Regions from separate parts of the Streptomyces venetus genome, predicted to be linked through region 2. Evidence: riboswitches for the same ligand, from Rfam matches in the RefSeq annotation. Region 2 holds a riboswitch; the other holds the start of a gene.
What was found. A riboswitch is a leader RNA that binds a small molecule or an ion and turns the genes downstream of it on or off. The one in region 2 is predicted to bind S-adenosylmethionine.
Positions count from the first base shown of each region.

Region 1 (7,327 bases), on a different contig from region 2:
TCTGCTCCTTGGTCTCGACGTCCTTCGCCTGCTCCAGCAGGGCGGCGGAGACGGCCTCGACGGCACGCTCGATACCGCGCTTCAGGGCCATCGGGTTGGCGCCGGCGGCTACGTTGCGCAGACCCTCCTTGACCAGGGCCTGGGCGAGAACGGTCGCGGTGGTCGTACCGTCACCGGCGACGTCGTCCGTCTTCTTGGCGACTTCCTTGACCAGCTCGGCGCCGATCTTCTCGTACGGGTCCTCGAGCTCGATCTCCTTGGCGATGGACACACCATCGTTGGTGATCGTGGGGGCGCCCCACTTCTTCTCGAGGACGACGTTGCGGCCCTTGGGGCCGAGCGTCACCTTGACGGCGTCCGCGAGCTGGTTCATGCCGCGCTCGAGGCCGCGCCGCGCCTCCTCGTCGAACGCGATGATCTTGGCCATGTGAAGTGGTCCCTCCAGGACTGGGGGTGATTACTTCGGACCGCGCCCGCGCCCGCGACGGACGGCTCGCCAGCCTCGTGGTTCCTTCCCACCCGGCCTGCGGGCCTCACCGACCCGGTCCTTACGTTGTCACTCTCACCTTCAGAGTGCTAACGCAATGATTAGCACTCGGGCATGGCGAGTGCAAGCGCCTCCCGTGGATCGGGCGGGGCCGTCAGCCACCCGCGAACACCGCCCGGCAGCCCTTTCGAACAGGCCGAAGGGCCCGTACCCCGGGGGGTACGGGCCCTTCAGAGAAGACCTGCCGCTTGCGGTCTGTCGTGGTCGCGCGTTCAGGCAGCCACGCGAACCATGTCGGCCTGTGGGCCCTTCTGGCCCTGCGAGATCTCGAACTCGACCCGCTGGCCCTCTTCAAGGGTGCGGTACCCGTCCATCTGGATCGCGCTGTAGTGGACGAAAACATCCGCACCACCGTCGACCGCGATGAAGCCGTACCCCTTCTCCGCGTTGAACCACTTGACGGTGCCCTGAGCCATGCCTAACTCCCCTATTACTGGCCCTTGCACAGACCCGCACTTCGCGGATCCGGGTCAGACCTCACCCCCCACGGATTGGGGGCGTGCGCCGGAACGCGTCGACCGCGGCTGAATGTATCTGTCCAACTGCCGTCTGCAACAGGTCAATCGGACGAGAATTCCGGACGCGCGGCATCCGGAATGTGGGGAGAATTCGTGTGACTTCAGGGCAAGTCGGGCCACACAAAGGGAACAAAAGCCGCGAAAGACACTCACACTTTGGCTACATCTTGTCGGGCGCGCGGCAGGAATTCAGGGCTCACGATCACGAGATCGGGAGCGTGTTCCCCAACTGTACCGCGCTCAACCACACAGAATTGCCCCCTCCGCTTCTCTCACGGAGGGGGCAATTCGATGAACTCTCGGTAACCGGCGTTACTCCGGGTAACAATCAAGCCGGTCGGCCGGTTCAGCCACCGGCGACCGCCGGGATGATCGACACGCCGGCACCGTCCGGCGTCGCCGTCTCAAGACCCTGCTCGAACCGCACGTCGTCGTCGTTCACGTACACGTTGACGAACCGCCGCAGCTTGCCCTGGTCGTCCAGGACGCGGGCGGCGATCCCGGTGTGGTTCTTCTCGAGATCGGCGATGACCTCCCCGAGGGTCGCCCCGTCGGCGGACACCTCGGCCTGACCGCCGGTGTAGGTACGCAGGATGGTGGGGATGCGGACGGTGACGCTCATGACTTCAAAACCTCCAGTTGGGAATCGCCCTCAGGGGCGCGGGGAACTGCGCGACCAGCCCCCCACCGGCCCGCAGCGAACAACGATCAGACGAGCCCGGCATCCCGGAACGAGTCCAGGTTGGGCCGAATGGTCGCAGTCAGCCCCGTGCCCGCCACCGCGTCCAGCGTCTTCAGACCATCCCCGGTGTTGAGCACGACAGTGGTCTTGGTGGGGTCGAGCACCCCGTTCTCGATCAACTTGCGCGCAACACCCACCGTCACACCCCCGGCCGTCTCCGCGAAGATCCCCTCGGTCCGCGCGAGCAGCTTGATCGCATCCACGACCTGCTCGTCGTTCACGTCCTCCACCGCACCACCCGTACGGCGCGCGATGTCCAGCACGTACGGCCCGTCCGCCGGGTTGCCGATCGCCAGGGACTTGGCGATGGTGTCCGGCTTCTGCGGGCGGACCACGTCGTGCCCGGCCTTGAACGCCGTCGACACCGGCGAACAGCCGAGCGCCTGCGCACCGAAGATCTTGTACGGCTTGTCCTCGACCAGCCCGAGCTTGATCAGCTCCTGAAGACCCTTGTCGATCTTCGTGAGCTGCGAGCCGGAGGCGATCGGCACGACCAGCTGGTCCGGGAGCTGCCAGCCGAGCTGCTCGCAGATCTCGTACGCGAGGGTCTTCGACCCCTCCGCGTAGTACGGACGCAGGTTGACGTTGACGAAGCCCCAGCCCTCGCCGGCCGGGTCCCCGATGAGCTCCGAGCAGAAGCGGTTCACGTCGTCGTAGTTGCCCTCGATGCCGACGAGCTCGCCGCCGTAGACCGCGGCCATGACGACCTTGCCCTGCTCCAGGTCGTGCGGGATGAACACGCAGGAGCGGAAGCCGGCGCGGGCCGCCGCCGCGCCCACCGCGCCGGCGAGGTTGCCGGTGGAGGAGCAGGACAGCGTGGTGAAGCCGAAGGCGCGGGCGGCCTCCAGGGCCTGGGCGACGACGCGGTCCTTGAAGGAGTGCGTCGGGTTGCCGGAGTCGTCCTTGACGAAGAGCTTGCCCGCGTCGACGCCGAGCTCGCGCGCCAGGTTGTCGGCCTTGACGAGCTGGGTCCAGCCCGGGTTGATGTTCGGCTTGTCCGCCACGTCGGCCGGGACCGGCAGCAGCGGGGCGTAGCGCCAGATGTTCGCGGGGCCCGCCTCGATGCGCTTGCGGAGCTCTTCGGTGTCGTAGGCCGAGAAGTCGTAGGCGATCTCCAGCGGGCCGAAACACTCCTCGCATGCGAAGACCGGGCCGAGGGGCACGCGGTGGCCGCACTCGCGGCAGCTCAGGGCGGCGGCGGGGCCGAGGTCGACGGTGGTGTTCGTGGTGCTTGCAACAGTCTGCGCAGCCATATGAGGCGAGGCCCTTTCTCCTCATCTTCCTCACGACGCATCTCGCCGTGAGACGGATTTGGCACCTTCCCTAGTCGGGAGCCTCGCGAAGTGGTCGCCAGTGACCTACGAGTACCGACTGGAGGGTTGCCGGGGCTTCATCGGGCCGTTTCCCTCTGCCCCTCTGGATGAGCTGTATGTGGTTGTAAACAGCGGTTGACCCCGGACATGCGTTGGTCACCCGCGTTGTTCAAGACTGTAACCGACGACCAGGACAGTTGAGATAGTCGTCCGAACCGCGAGATGGATCACAGGTCCGTCCCGCCGAGAGAACCCAGAGGAGCGCCACGGTGCTGGAAGAAGTCGAGCGCTGGCTGAGCACCCGTTCCTGGTCCGCGGCCGATCGCCCGCTCCACCAGATACTGGCAGCCAAGCAGCGCACGGGCCAGACGGTCAGCGTCGTACTGCCCGCGCTCAACGAGGAGGAGACCGTCGGCGACATCGCCGCCGTCATCCGCCACGACCTGATGCGGCAGGTCCCGCTCGTCGACGAGCTGGTCGTCGTCGACTCGGGCTCGACCGACCGTACGTCGGAGGTGGCCGCCGCCGCGGGCGCGACGGTGGTGCACCGGGACGCGATACTCCCGCGCCTGCCGGCCGTGCCCGGCAAGGGCGAGGTGCTGTGGCGTGCGCTGCTCGCGACCAGCGGGGACGTCGTCTGCTTCGTCGACGCCGACCTCAGGGACTTCTCGTCCGAGTTCGTCTCCGGGATCGTGGGCCCGCTGCTCACCGACCCGGACGTCGACCTGGTGAAAGGCATGTACGACCGCCCCCTGGGGGGCGCCAGCGGGCAGGGCGGCCGGGTCACCGAGCTGATGGCCAGGCCGCTGCTCAACATGCACTGGCCGCAGCTGGCCGGGTTCGTGCAGCCGCTCGGCGGCGAGTACGCGGCCCGCCGCTCGCTGCTGGAGCAGCTGCCGTTCCCCGTCGGGTACGGCGTCGAGCTGGGCATGCTGGTCGACGCCCTGCACCTGGTGGGGCTCGACGCACTCGCCCAGGTGGACGTCGGGGTGCGCAAGCACCGGCACCAGGACGGGCAGGCGCTGGGCCGGATGGCCGCCGCGATCTACCGCACGGCCCAGCTGCGGCTGGCCCGCGGGCACCTGGTCCGGCCGTCCCTGACCCAGTTCGAGCGGGGCGAGGACGGCTTCGAGCCGCGTACCTACTCGGTGGACACCGAGGAGCGTCCGCCGATGGTGGAGATCGCCGAGTACCAGGCGCGGCGGGCGGCCTGACCGGGGCCGTTTTCGGCCGGGTGGGGCAGGTCCGTACGTTTGAGCGTTTCCTGGCCGGGCTAGGTTGAGGCTTATGGCTTCAACGTACGGTGCTGCCCAGGTGCTGGTGGCCTCCAACCGCGGCCCGGTCTCTTACACGGTCGGCGAGGACGGTTCGCTGAACGCCAAGCGCGGCGGCGGCGGGCTGGTCTCCGGGCTCTCCGCGATCGGCTCGGACGCGGACGCGCTGTGGGTGTGCTCGGCGCTGTCCGACGGCGACCGCGAGGCGGTCCGGCGTGGCGTCGGCGAGGACGGCGTGCGGATGCTGGACATCCCGGCCGACGTGCACGCGGACGCGTACAACGGCATCGCGAACTCGGTGCTGTGGTTCGTGCACCACATGCTGTACCAGACGCCGCTGGAGCCGGTCTTCGACGCGGAGTTCCGGCGGCAGTGGACGTCGTACGAGACGTACAACCGGGCGTTCGCCGAGGCGCTGGCGGAAGAGGCGGCGCAGGGCGCGGCGGTCGTGGTGCAGGACTACCACTTGACGCTGGTGCCGGGCATGCTCCGCGAGCTGCGGCCCGACCTGCGCATCGGCCACTTCTCGCACACGCCGTGGGCGCCGCCCGAGTACTTCCGGATGCTGCCGGACGACGTGGCCGGGCAGGTGCTGCGCGGCATGCTGGGCGCGGACCGGCTGGGCTTCCTCACACGGCGCTGGGCGGACGCGTTCGAGGCGTGCGCCGAGCGGTTCGCCGGCGGGCTCGGCGGCACGCGGATCGGCGTGCACGGGCTGGGGGCCGACGCGGACTTCCTGCGCAAGCGGGCGCACGAGCAGGACGTCGAGGAGCGGATCGTGGCGCTCCGCCAGGAGATCGGCGAGGGCCGACGCACCATCGTCCGGGTCGACCGCACCGAGCTGTCGAAGAACATCGTCCGCGGCCTGCTCGCCTACCGGCGGCTGCTGGAGACCCATGCCGAGTGGCGCGAGCGGGTGGTGCACGTCGCCTTCGCGTACCCGTCGCGGCAGGACCTCGCGGTGTACCGGGACTACACGGCGGAGGTGCAGCGGCTGGCGGACGAGATCAACGCCGAGTACGGGACACCGGGCTGGACCCCGGTCGTCCTGCACGTCAAGGACGACTTCGCCCGCTCACTGGCCGCGTACCGGCTGGCCGACGTGGCCCTCGTCAACCCCATCCGCGACGGCATGAACCTCGTCGCCAAGGAGGTCCCGGTGCTCTCCGAGACCGGCTGCGCGCTGGTGCTGTCGCGGGAGGCCGGGGCCTACGAGGAGCTCGGCGAGGACGCGATCACGGTGAACCCCTACGACGTCACCGGCACGGCGACGGCCCTGCACGAGGCCCTGTCGATGGGCCCGGGGGAACGCGCGGAACGCGCCAAGCGCCTCGCGGCGGCGGCCACCGCACTGCCGCCCGCGCAGTGGTTCCTGGACCAGCTCGACGCGCTGAGGAGCTGATCATCATGACCGGCTCGTCCCCCGGCCCCACGCTGCCGGAACCCGCCACACAGCCCGGGCGCGAAGGTCTCGACGCCCTCCTCGCGCATCCGGGCAAGGCCCTGATCGGGCTCGACTTCGACGGAACGCTCGCCCCGATCGTGGCCGACCCCGAGAAGGCCCGGGCCCACCCCGAGGCCCTGTCCGCGCTGGCCGCGCTCGCGCCGAAGGTCGCCGCCGTGGCGGTGATCACGGGGCGGCCCGCCGAGGTGGCGGTGCGCAACGGCGGATTCGCGGACGTACCCGGGCTGGAACACCTCGTCGTCCTGGGGCACTACGGCGCCGAGCGGTGGGACGCCCGCAGCGGCCAGACCAGCGCCCCCGAACCGCACCCCGGCGTCGCCGCGGTCCGTGCCGAGCTGCCCGAGCTCCTCGACCGGCTCGGCGCCTCGCAGGGGACCTGGATCGAGGAGAAGGGCCGGGCGGTGGCCGTGCACACCCGCCGGGCCGCCGATCCGCAGGCCGCCCTGGACTCCCTGCGCGAACCGCTCGCCGGACTGGCGTCCCGCCACGGCCTGATCGTCGAGCCCGGCCGCATGGTCCTCGAACTCCGCCCGCCCGGCATGGACAAGGGCGTCGCGCTCACCGCCTTCGCCCGCGAGATCACCGCCGGATCCGTCCTCTACGCCGGCGACGACCTGGGCGACCTCCCCGCCTACGCCGCCGTCGAAAAACTCCGCTCGAACGGCACCCCGGGCCTACTGGTGTGCAGCGGCAGTGACGAGGTGACCGAGCTCAGGGATCGGTCGGACCTCGTGGTGGACGGCCCACAGGGTGTGGTGCACCTACTGCGAACTCTGGCAGCCCGACTCGGCTGACCGTCGTCACGAACAGTGGGGCACGCCCTCAGGGGCGCGGGGAACTGCGCGGGCGCAGCCCCTCAGGGGCGCGGGGAACTGCGCGAACAACCACAACGCTGCCCGCACCCGCACCCGCACACCACGCCTCAGCGCTCCCCCCGCCGCATCTCCCGCACGCGCCGCAACCGATTCACCGTCACCGGGTCATGGGCCAACGCCCGCGCATCGTCCAACAGCGCGTTGAGCAGCTGGTAATACCGCACAGGCGCAAGCCCCAACTCCTCCCGCACCGCCCGCTCCTTCGCGCCGGGCCCGGGAAACCCACGACGTTCGAGCGCGAGGATCTCCCGCTCCACACGCCCGAGCCCCATCCCGTCGTCGTACTCCTCGTCCATGCCCGGCACGGTAGCGCCCCCCACCGACAGCGGCAGCGCCACCGGCACTACTCCGCGTTCTCCGCCCGGCTCGCCTCCGCCTGGAGCCGGCTGAGGACGCCCGAGGGGCTGCCACCGGGAGCGACCGCCTTGCCGATCTGCTGCTTCACCTGCGCGCTGACCTCGGCCCAGGAGGTCTTGCCGGCCGGGTACAGCTCGGAGGACGGCAGCTCGTCCAGGAACGTCCTGAGGTGCCGGTCCTGGCCCGAGGCGGCCATGGCCGAGGACGCGGAGCTGGTGACCGGCAGCAGGTCGTAC
Region 1 is NZ_BAABET010000005.1:473,469-480,795, forward strand. Features, by position in the region: gene groL (chaperonin GroEL) at 1-427, opposite strand, end outside; gene ABEA82_RS19255 (cold-shock protein) at 760-963, opposite strand; gene ABEA82_RS19260 (ubiquitin-like small modifier protein 1) at 1,412-1,687, opposite strand; gene thrC (threonine synthase) at 1,774-3,060, opposite strand; SAM riboswitch class I at 3,079-3,234, opposite strand; gene ABEA82_RS19270 (glucosyl-3-phosphoglycerate synthase) at 3,390-4,334, shown strand; gene ABEA82_RS19275 (alpha,alpha-trehalose-phosphate synthase (UDP-forming)) at 4,408-5,796, shown strand; gene otsB (trehalose-phosphatase) at 5,802-6,653, shown strand; gene ABEA82_RS19285 (DUF3263 domain-containing protein) at 6,782-7,030, opposite strand; gene ABEA82_RS19290 (ABC transporter substrate-binding protein) at 7,078-7,327, opposite strand, start outside.
Region 1: linked by a shared signal. The riboswitch ahead of thrC (threonine synthase) and the one ahead of ABEA82_RS32275 (aminotransferase class V-fold PLP-dependent enzyme) in region 2 are both predicted to bind S-adenosylmethionine.

Region 2 (7,327 bases):
GACGCTGTTCTTCCACCCGTCGATGAACGAGGTGGAGTACCACGGCAGCTACGTCCCGCTCCAGGGGCAGCTGATGTCGGAGGCGTTCGCCTCCACCCTGGACATCAGCTTCGACGTCCGCGGCGGTCTGCTCATCCGGCAGATCCACCACTGGGCGGCGATCATCTTCCTCGCCGGCATGTTCGTGCACATGATGCGCGTCTTCTTCACCGGCGCGTTCCGCAAGCCGCGTGAGATCAACTGGCTGTTCGGCTTCCTGCTGTTCGTCCTGGGCATGTTCACCGGCTTCACCGGCTACTCGCTCCCGGACGACCTGCTCTCCGGCACCGGTGTCCGCTTCACGCAGGGCGCGATCCTGTCCGTGCCGATCGTCGGCACGTACATCTCGATGTTCCTGTTCGGCGGGGAGTTCCCGGGCACCGACTTCGTCGCCCGGTTCTACTCGATCCACATCCTGCTGCTGCCGGGCATCATGCTCGGGCTCGTGGTCGGCCACCTGATCCTGGTCTTCTACCACAAGCACACCCAGTTCGCGGGTCCCGGCCGGACCAACAAGAACGTCGTCGGCATGCCGCTGCTGCCGGTCTACATGGCCAAGGCCGGAGGCTTCTTCTTCCTGGTCTTCGGTTTCATCGCGGCCCTCGCCGGCCTCGCGACCATCAACCCGATCTGGGTCCTGGGCCCGTACCGGCCCGACCAGGTGTCGACCGGTGCCCAGCCCGACTGGTACATGGGCTTCGCCGAGGGTCTGATCCGCGCGATGCCGGGCTGGGAGATCAACCTCTGGGGTCACACACTCGTCCTCGGTGTGTTCATCCCGCTGGTGGTCTTCGGTCTCTTCCTCGGCATGATCGCCCTCTACCCGTTCATCGAGTCGTGGGTCACCGGGGACAAGCGCGAGCACCACATCCTGGACCGGCCGCGCAACGCCCCGACGCGCACGGGCTTCGGCGTCGCCTGGGTCACCGCGTACATCATCATGCTGATCGGCGGTGGCAACGACATCGTCGCCACCCACTTCCACCTGTCGATCAACTCGGTCACCTGGTTCGTCCGGATCGGGTTCTTCGCCGGGCCGGTCATCGCCTTCATCATCACCAAGCGCATCTGCCTCGGCCTGCAGCGCCGGGACAAGGAGAAGGTGCTGCACGGCCGCGAGTCGGGCATCATCAAGCGCCTGCCGCACGGTGAGTTCATCGAGGTGCACGAGCCGCTCAGCCAGGAGCAGATGTACACGCTCACCGCGCACGAGCAGTACAAGCCGGTCGAGATCGGCCCGACGGTCGACGAGAACGGTGTCGAGCGCAAGGTGAAGGGCTCCGAGAAGCTGCGCGCCAAGCTCAGCGAGTCCTACTACGGCGAGGGCGCCCAGATCCCGAAGCCCACCGCCGAGGAGTACCGGGAGATCACGAGCGGCCACGGCCACCACTGATCACTGCTTCGCCACGCCACAGAGGGGGCCCCGTCCGGTGTTCGGACGGGGCCCTTCGTGGTGTCCCGGGCTGGATAGGGTGAGACCACAGCTTTTACGTGACGTACGACGACCCAGGAGCGGCTTATGAGCGCTGTGACCCCCGCTGGAGGCGACACCGCGGCGGGCCGCACCTGGCCGGCCCTGCTGAACGGCCTGCTGGACCGCCGCGACCTGACCGCCGACGACACCGCCTGGGCCATGGACCTCATCATGCGCGGGGAGGCCACGGACGCGCAGATCGCCGGGTTCGTGGTGGCGCTGCGCGCCAAGGGCGAGACGGTCGAGGAGATCGCCGGGTTCGTCCGGGCGATGTACGAGCACGCGAACGTCATCGAGGTGCCGGGTCCGACCGTCGACATCGTCGGCACCGGCGGCGACGGAGCCAAGACCGTCAACATCTCCACGATGTCCGCGATCGTCATCGCCGGCACCGGCGCGAAGGTCGTCAAGCACGGCAACCGGGCCGCGTCGTCGGCGTCAGGGGCCTCGGACGTCCTGGAGAAGCTCGGCGTCAATCTGGAACTGCCGACACCGCGGGTGGCCGCCGTCGCCGAGGAGGCCGGGATCACCTTCTGCTTCGCGGCGAAGTTCCACCCGGCGATGCGGTACGTGGGCGCCGCCCGTGGCCAGTTGGGCATCCGGACGATCTTCAACGTCCTCGGTCCGCTGACCAACCCCGCCAAGGTGCGCGCCCAGGCCGTCGGGGTCGCGGACCCGCGCATGGCACCCATCGTCGCGGGCGTCTTCGCCGAGCGCGGCCACTCGTCGTTGGTCTTCCGCGGCGACGACGGTCTCGACGAACTCACCACCACGGCCACCTCCCGGGTGTGGGTCGTCCGCGACGGCAAGGTGACCGAGGAGTCCTTCGACCCGCGCGACGTGGGCATCGAACTGGTCCCCGTGGAGGCCCTGCGCGGTGCGGACGCCTCGTACAACGCGGAGGTCGCCCGCCGCCTGCTGGACGGCGAGACCGGCCCGGTGCGCGACGCGGTCCTGCTGAACTCGGCGGCGGCGCTGGTGGCGCTGGAGCCGGCGCGGACGCCGCTGGCCGAGCAGATCGCGGCCGGGATGGCGAAGGCCGCCGAGTCGATCGACTCCGGGGCGGCGAAGCGCACGCTGGAGCGCTGGGTGGCCGCGAGCAACGCGTAGCAAAACCCTCGGCGTCCCGCGATCCGGACTCGGGTTGCGGGGCGCCGATCTTTTCCCGTAGGTTCCTGAGCAGGTCATGAGTGACAGTCATGAGGCCCCGGCCGACTGTCCGGCAACCCTCCGTCCGTGGCGGGGTGCCCCGGGTGAAGACCGGGCTGCAGGCAGCGAGGTCTGTGGCAAGCGCGTGACGAGGAGTTTCCCGTGAACCAGCGAATGCGATAGGGCCGCAGAGCCCCGCCTCCGCACCCCCTTTTCCTTTCACCCCCGCTGGTAGCCGTACGCGTACCGCCGTACCGGCTCGCGGGCGGATTCCACCTGCCTTCACGGGAGTTCACCCATGTCTGTCTCCACCGTCGCCGCCGACCAGTCCGTTTGTGCCCCGCTGCCCGTTCTGGGACGGGACGTCACCGTGCCGCTCGTCACCGGAGGCGAGGTCACCTACGCCGCGCTCGACTACGCCGCCAGCGCCCCGGCCCTCCAGCGGGTCTGGGACGACGTCGCCGCCTACGCCCCGTACTACGGCAGCGTCCACCGTGGTGCCGGGTACCTGTCCCAGCTGTCGACCGACCTGTTCGAGAACGCCCGCCGGACGGTCGCGGAGTTCCTCGGCTGCCGGGACGGCGACCAGGTCGTGTTCACCCGGTCCACCACCGACTCCCTCAACCTGCTCGCCGACGCGCTTCCGGCCGGCTGCCAGGTCTTCGTCTTCGAGACCGAGCACCACGCCTCGCTGCTGCCCTGGCGGAACGCCCGGGTCACCTACCTCGACGCCCCGAGCAGCCCCCGCGAGGCGGTCGAGACCCTGGAGCGCGCCCTCGCCGACCGGGAGCCTCACGGACCGGCCCTCGTCTGCGTCACCGGCGCCTCGAACGTCACCGGCGAGCTGTGGCCCGTACAGGAACTGGCGGCGGCCGCGCACGCCCATGGCGCCCGGATCGTGCTCGACGCCGCCCAGCTGGCCCCGCACCACCCCGTGTCCGTCGCGGACCTCGACGTCGACTGGGTCGCCTTCTCCGGGCACAAGCTGTACGCGCCCTTCGGCTCCGGCGTCCTGGCCGGGCGTGCCGACTGGCTGCGCGAGGCCGAGCCGTACCTGGCGGGCGGCGGCGCCAGCCGCAAGGTCGCCCGGCGCACGGACGGGGGAGTGGACGTGGAGTGGCACGAGACCGCCGCCCGCCACGAGGCCGGATCGCCGAACGTCATCGGCGCCTACTCCATCGCCTCCGCCTGCGCGGCGCTCACCGAGGCCGGATTCGACCAGCTGGTCGCGCGGGAGCAGTACCTGATCGAGAAGGTGCGGGCGGGCCTGGCCGGGGTGCCGGAGGTCCGGATCCTCTCCCTCTTCGGCGACGACGCCCCGCGGGTCGGTGTGCTCTCCTTCGTCGTCGAGGGCTGGAACAGCTCCCACTTCGCCGCCGCCCTCTCCGCCGAGTACGGCATCGGGGTGCGGGACGGGCTCTTCTGCGCCCACCCCCTCCTGCGGACGCTGCTGGGCAGCGACCCGCAGACCCAGGGCGAGTGCGGCGCACCGGAGGCGGCCCCCGGCGAGAAGTCCCTCAACGCGATCCGGGTGAGCTTCGGCGCGGGCACGCCCGACGAGCACGTCGAGCGGTTCGTCGACGCCGTGCGGGAGCTGGTCCAGGACGGCGCGCGGTGGAACTACCGCACCGAGGACGGCCGTTGCGTCCCGGACACGTCGGCGTGAGTCGGTAGCCGAACGACAGGGCCTAGCTGTCCAGCCCGATCGAGAACGCCGCCTCCAGGTCGTGCTGCGAGTAGGTACGGAACGCCACGTGCGTGTCCGTGCCCTCGACGCCGGGGATCTTGCTGATCCGGCCGGGGATGACCTCGGCCAGGTCCTCGTGCTGCCGCACCCGGACCATCGCGATGAGGTCGTAGGTGCCGGTGACGGAGAAGACCTCGCTGACGCTGTCCAGCGCGGCGATCGACTCCGCGATCTCGGGGATCCGGTCCACGCTGGTCTTGATGAGGACGATCGCGGTGATCACGGTTTGTTCTCTCCCTCGGAGGCCGGAGCAGGGGCGGCCTTCACTCTAGTGGGGCTGGTCGGGCGGCCGTAGCGGAGCGACGCGTAGCCGAAGCCCAGACCGAATCCGATCAGGTGGGCGAGGTAGGCCACGCCCGGGCCGTCCGAGGCCCGCCCCGCCGCCAGCCACTGCAGCGCCGCCCAGAAGGGCAGCACCACCCAGGCCGGGAAGCGCACCGGCAGAAAGAAGAGAAACGGCAGGAGACTGGTCACCCGGGCCCTGGGGAACAGGTACAGGAATGCACCGAGGACCGCCGAGATCGCCCCCGACGCCCCCACCAGGGACTGCTCGGAGTCCGCGTTGGCGACGGCGTAGCCCAGCAGGGCCAGGTAGCCGCAGCCGACGTAGAACAGGATGAACTGAACCCGGCCCATCCGCTCCTCGGTCATCGCCCCGAAGACGTAGAGGAAGAGCATGTTGCCGAGCAGGTGCACCCAGCTGCCGTGGACGAAGAGCGCGGTCGCGGGGGTCAGTGCCGATGCGGCGGACCCTTCGAACAGTTCTGCGGGGATCACGCCCCAGCGACGGAAGCAGGCCCGCTGGGCGGCGAGCAGGTCGTCGCCCGTGCCATAGGCCGGGTTCAGGCCCGCGGCGGGGCCGGCCAGGAAGAGCACGCAGCACAGGGCGATCAGTGAGTACGTCACCGGCGCCGACGACCCCCTGACCGCTCGGCCGGCCCGGACGAGGGACGCACTCCACTTGCTGATCATGAATACAGAGCATGACGTAACCGGACGCAACAGCCCAGACCGCCTCGCCGCCGTGGACGCGTGGGCGGCGACGACCCGGCAGGCCGTAGGGTTACGAGCCACACGCACCGGGGATGCCGGTGGCGTCACGGACACTAGAAGGAAAGAGAACAGGTCACGATGACGGTTCCCCTGCCGACCGCCGAGACGCGGTGGCGCTGCACCCTCTGCGGCAACCTCACGCGGTTCGACGTGACCCGCTCGTCGAAGGTCGTCGAGTACGTCCACCTCGACCTGGCCGGAGAGCCGAAGGTCGAGGAGCGCGAGGTGCTCAGTGAGACCATCGAGTCGGTGCGCTGCCGCTGGTGCAACGCGGTGGACCAGGTGGAACTCGTGGACAGGCCGGGCGCCGGCTCCTGAGGGGAGCTGGCCCCGCACAGGCATTGGGGTGTGACGGATGGCGGAGACCACAGGCGGGGGGCCGGGCGACGGCGCCGCTGAGGTGCTCGACCGTCCGCTGCCCGACGGTGTGCGCCGCAGGGTCGTGCAGATCGTCTCCGACGGCTTCGGCTCGCTGACGGTCGGCGAGCTGCCCGCGCAACTCCGGCAGTACGCCCGGTTCGCTCCGAACCGCCGGACCAAGTTCGCCGGCAACGCGATGGCGGCCGCGCTGGAGACCGATCCGCTGTTCCGCCAGCGCATCGGGGAGAAGCTCAGAGAGACCCAGCCGGAGCTGACCGGCGCTCTCGACTCAGGCTCCCCGCCCCCGGCCGCGGACCCGCTCGACGTGGCGGCCGCGGCCTACGTACTGCGGCCCCTCGGCTGGGTGAAGCTGGTGACCGCCGCCGGCGAGGAGGCCCAGCGGGCCGACGCCGAGCGCGCCGACGAGGAGAGCCGGGCCGAGCTGGAGCGGTTGCGCGCCGAGCTGGAGCGGGCCCGCGAACACACCAGGGCCGAGACCGAGCGGCTGCGCGCGGAGCTGGATTCGGCCAAGAAGGAGACCGAGGCGCTGCACCGCAAGCTCCGCGCCGCCGTCAGCGACGTCAAGCGCGGCGAGGCGGCCCTGCGCAAGGCGCACCGCGAGACCGAGGCCGTACGCGCCGAGGGGCATGCCCAGGTGTCCGCCGCCGAGAGCGAGGCCCGGCGGCTCAAGGCCCGGCTGGGGGAGACCGAGGCCGCTCTGGAGGCCACGCGGCGGGCGGCGCGCGAGGGCCGCAGCGTCGAGGACATGCGGGTGCGGCTGCTGCTGGACACCCTGCTCGACGCCACCCAGGGGCTCCGGCGCGAACTGGCGCTGCCGCCGGTGTCGGTGCGGCCCGCCGAGACCGTGGACGCCGTCGAGCCGGGGAGGATGACCCCGAAGGACATCGCCGCCCGCGCGCTCTCCGAGGACGACCCGCAGGTCCTCGACCAGCTGCTGGCGCTGCCGCAGGCACACCTCGTCGTCGACGGTTACAACGTCACCAAAACGGGTTATCCGCAAATGCCACTGGAGAAGCAGCGGCTGCGGCTGCTCGGGCAGCTCTCGCAGCTGGCGGCGCAGAGCGGCGCCGAGGTGACGTGCGTCTTCGACGGGGCCGAACTGGTCGCACCGGTGCTGCTGGCGCCGCCCCGCGGGGTCCGGGTGCTGTTCTCGAAGCCGGGCGTCACCGCCGACGAGCTGATCCGCCAGCTGGTGCGTGCCGAACCCCCTGGCAGGCCCGTCATCGTGGCCTCGACGGACCGCGAGGTCGCCGACGGCGTGGCCAGGGCGGGCGCCCGCCCCGTGGCCTCGGCGATGCTCCTCAAGCGCCTTTCGCGAGCCTAGGAACCGTACGGGCGATGCGTAACCTCCGGGCGTGATGCCCCTATTGGTGAGACATGTGGGCCACGTTGCGTCAAGTGGGGCTCACGGCCTGTGAGTCCAGGGGAAAAGTTGGCTCACTGTGACGCAATTTTTCATCTGAGGATTTGAACTGATCACAGGA
Region 2 is NZ_BAABET010000012.1:5,994-13,320, forward strand. Features, by position in the region: gene qcrB (cytochrome bc1 complex cytochrome b subunit) at 1-1,432, shown strand, start outside; gene trpD (anthranilate phosphoribosyltransferase) at 1,559-2,623, shown strand; SAM riboswitch class IV at 2,696-2,812, shown strand; gene ABEA82_RS32275 (aminotransferase class V-fold PLP-dependent enzyme) at 2,961-4,328, shown strand; gene ABEA82_RS32280 (Lrp/AsnC family transcriptional regulator) at 4,351-4,632, opposite strand; gene ABEA82_RS32285 (rhomboid family intramembrane serine protease) at 4,629-5,381, opposite strand; gene ABEA82_RS32290 (hypothetical protein) at 5,541-5,780, shown strand; gene ABEA82_RS32295 (NYN domain-containing protein) at 5,818-7,167, shown strand.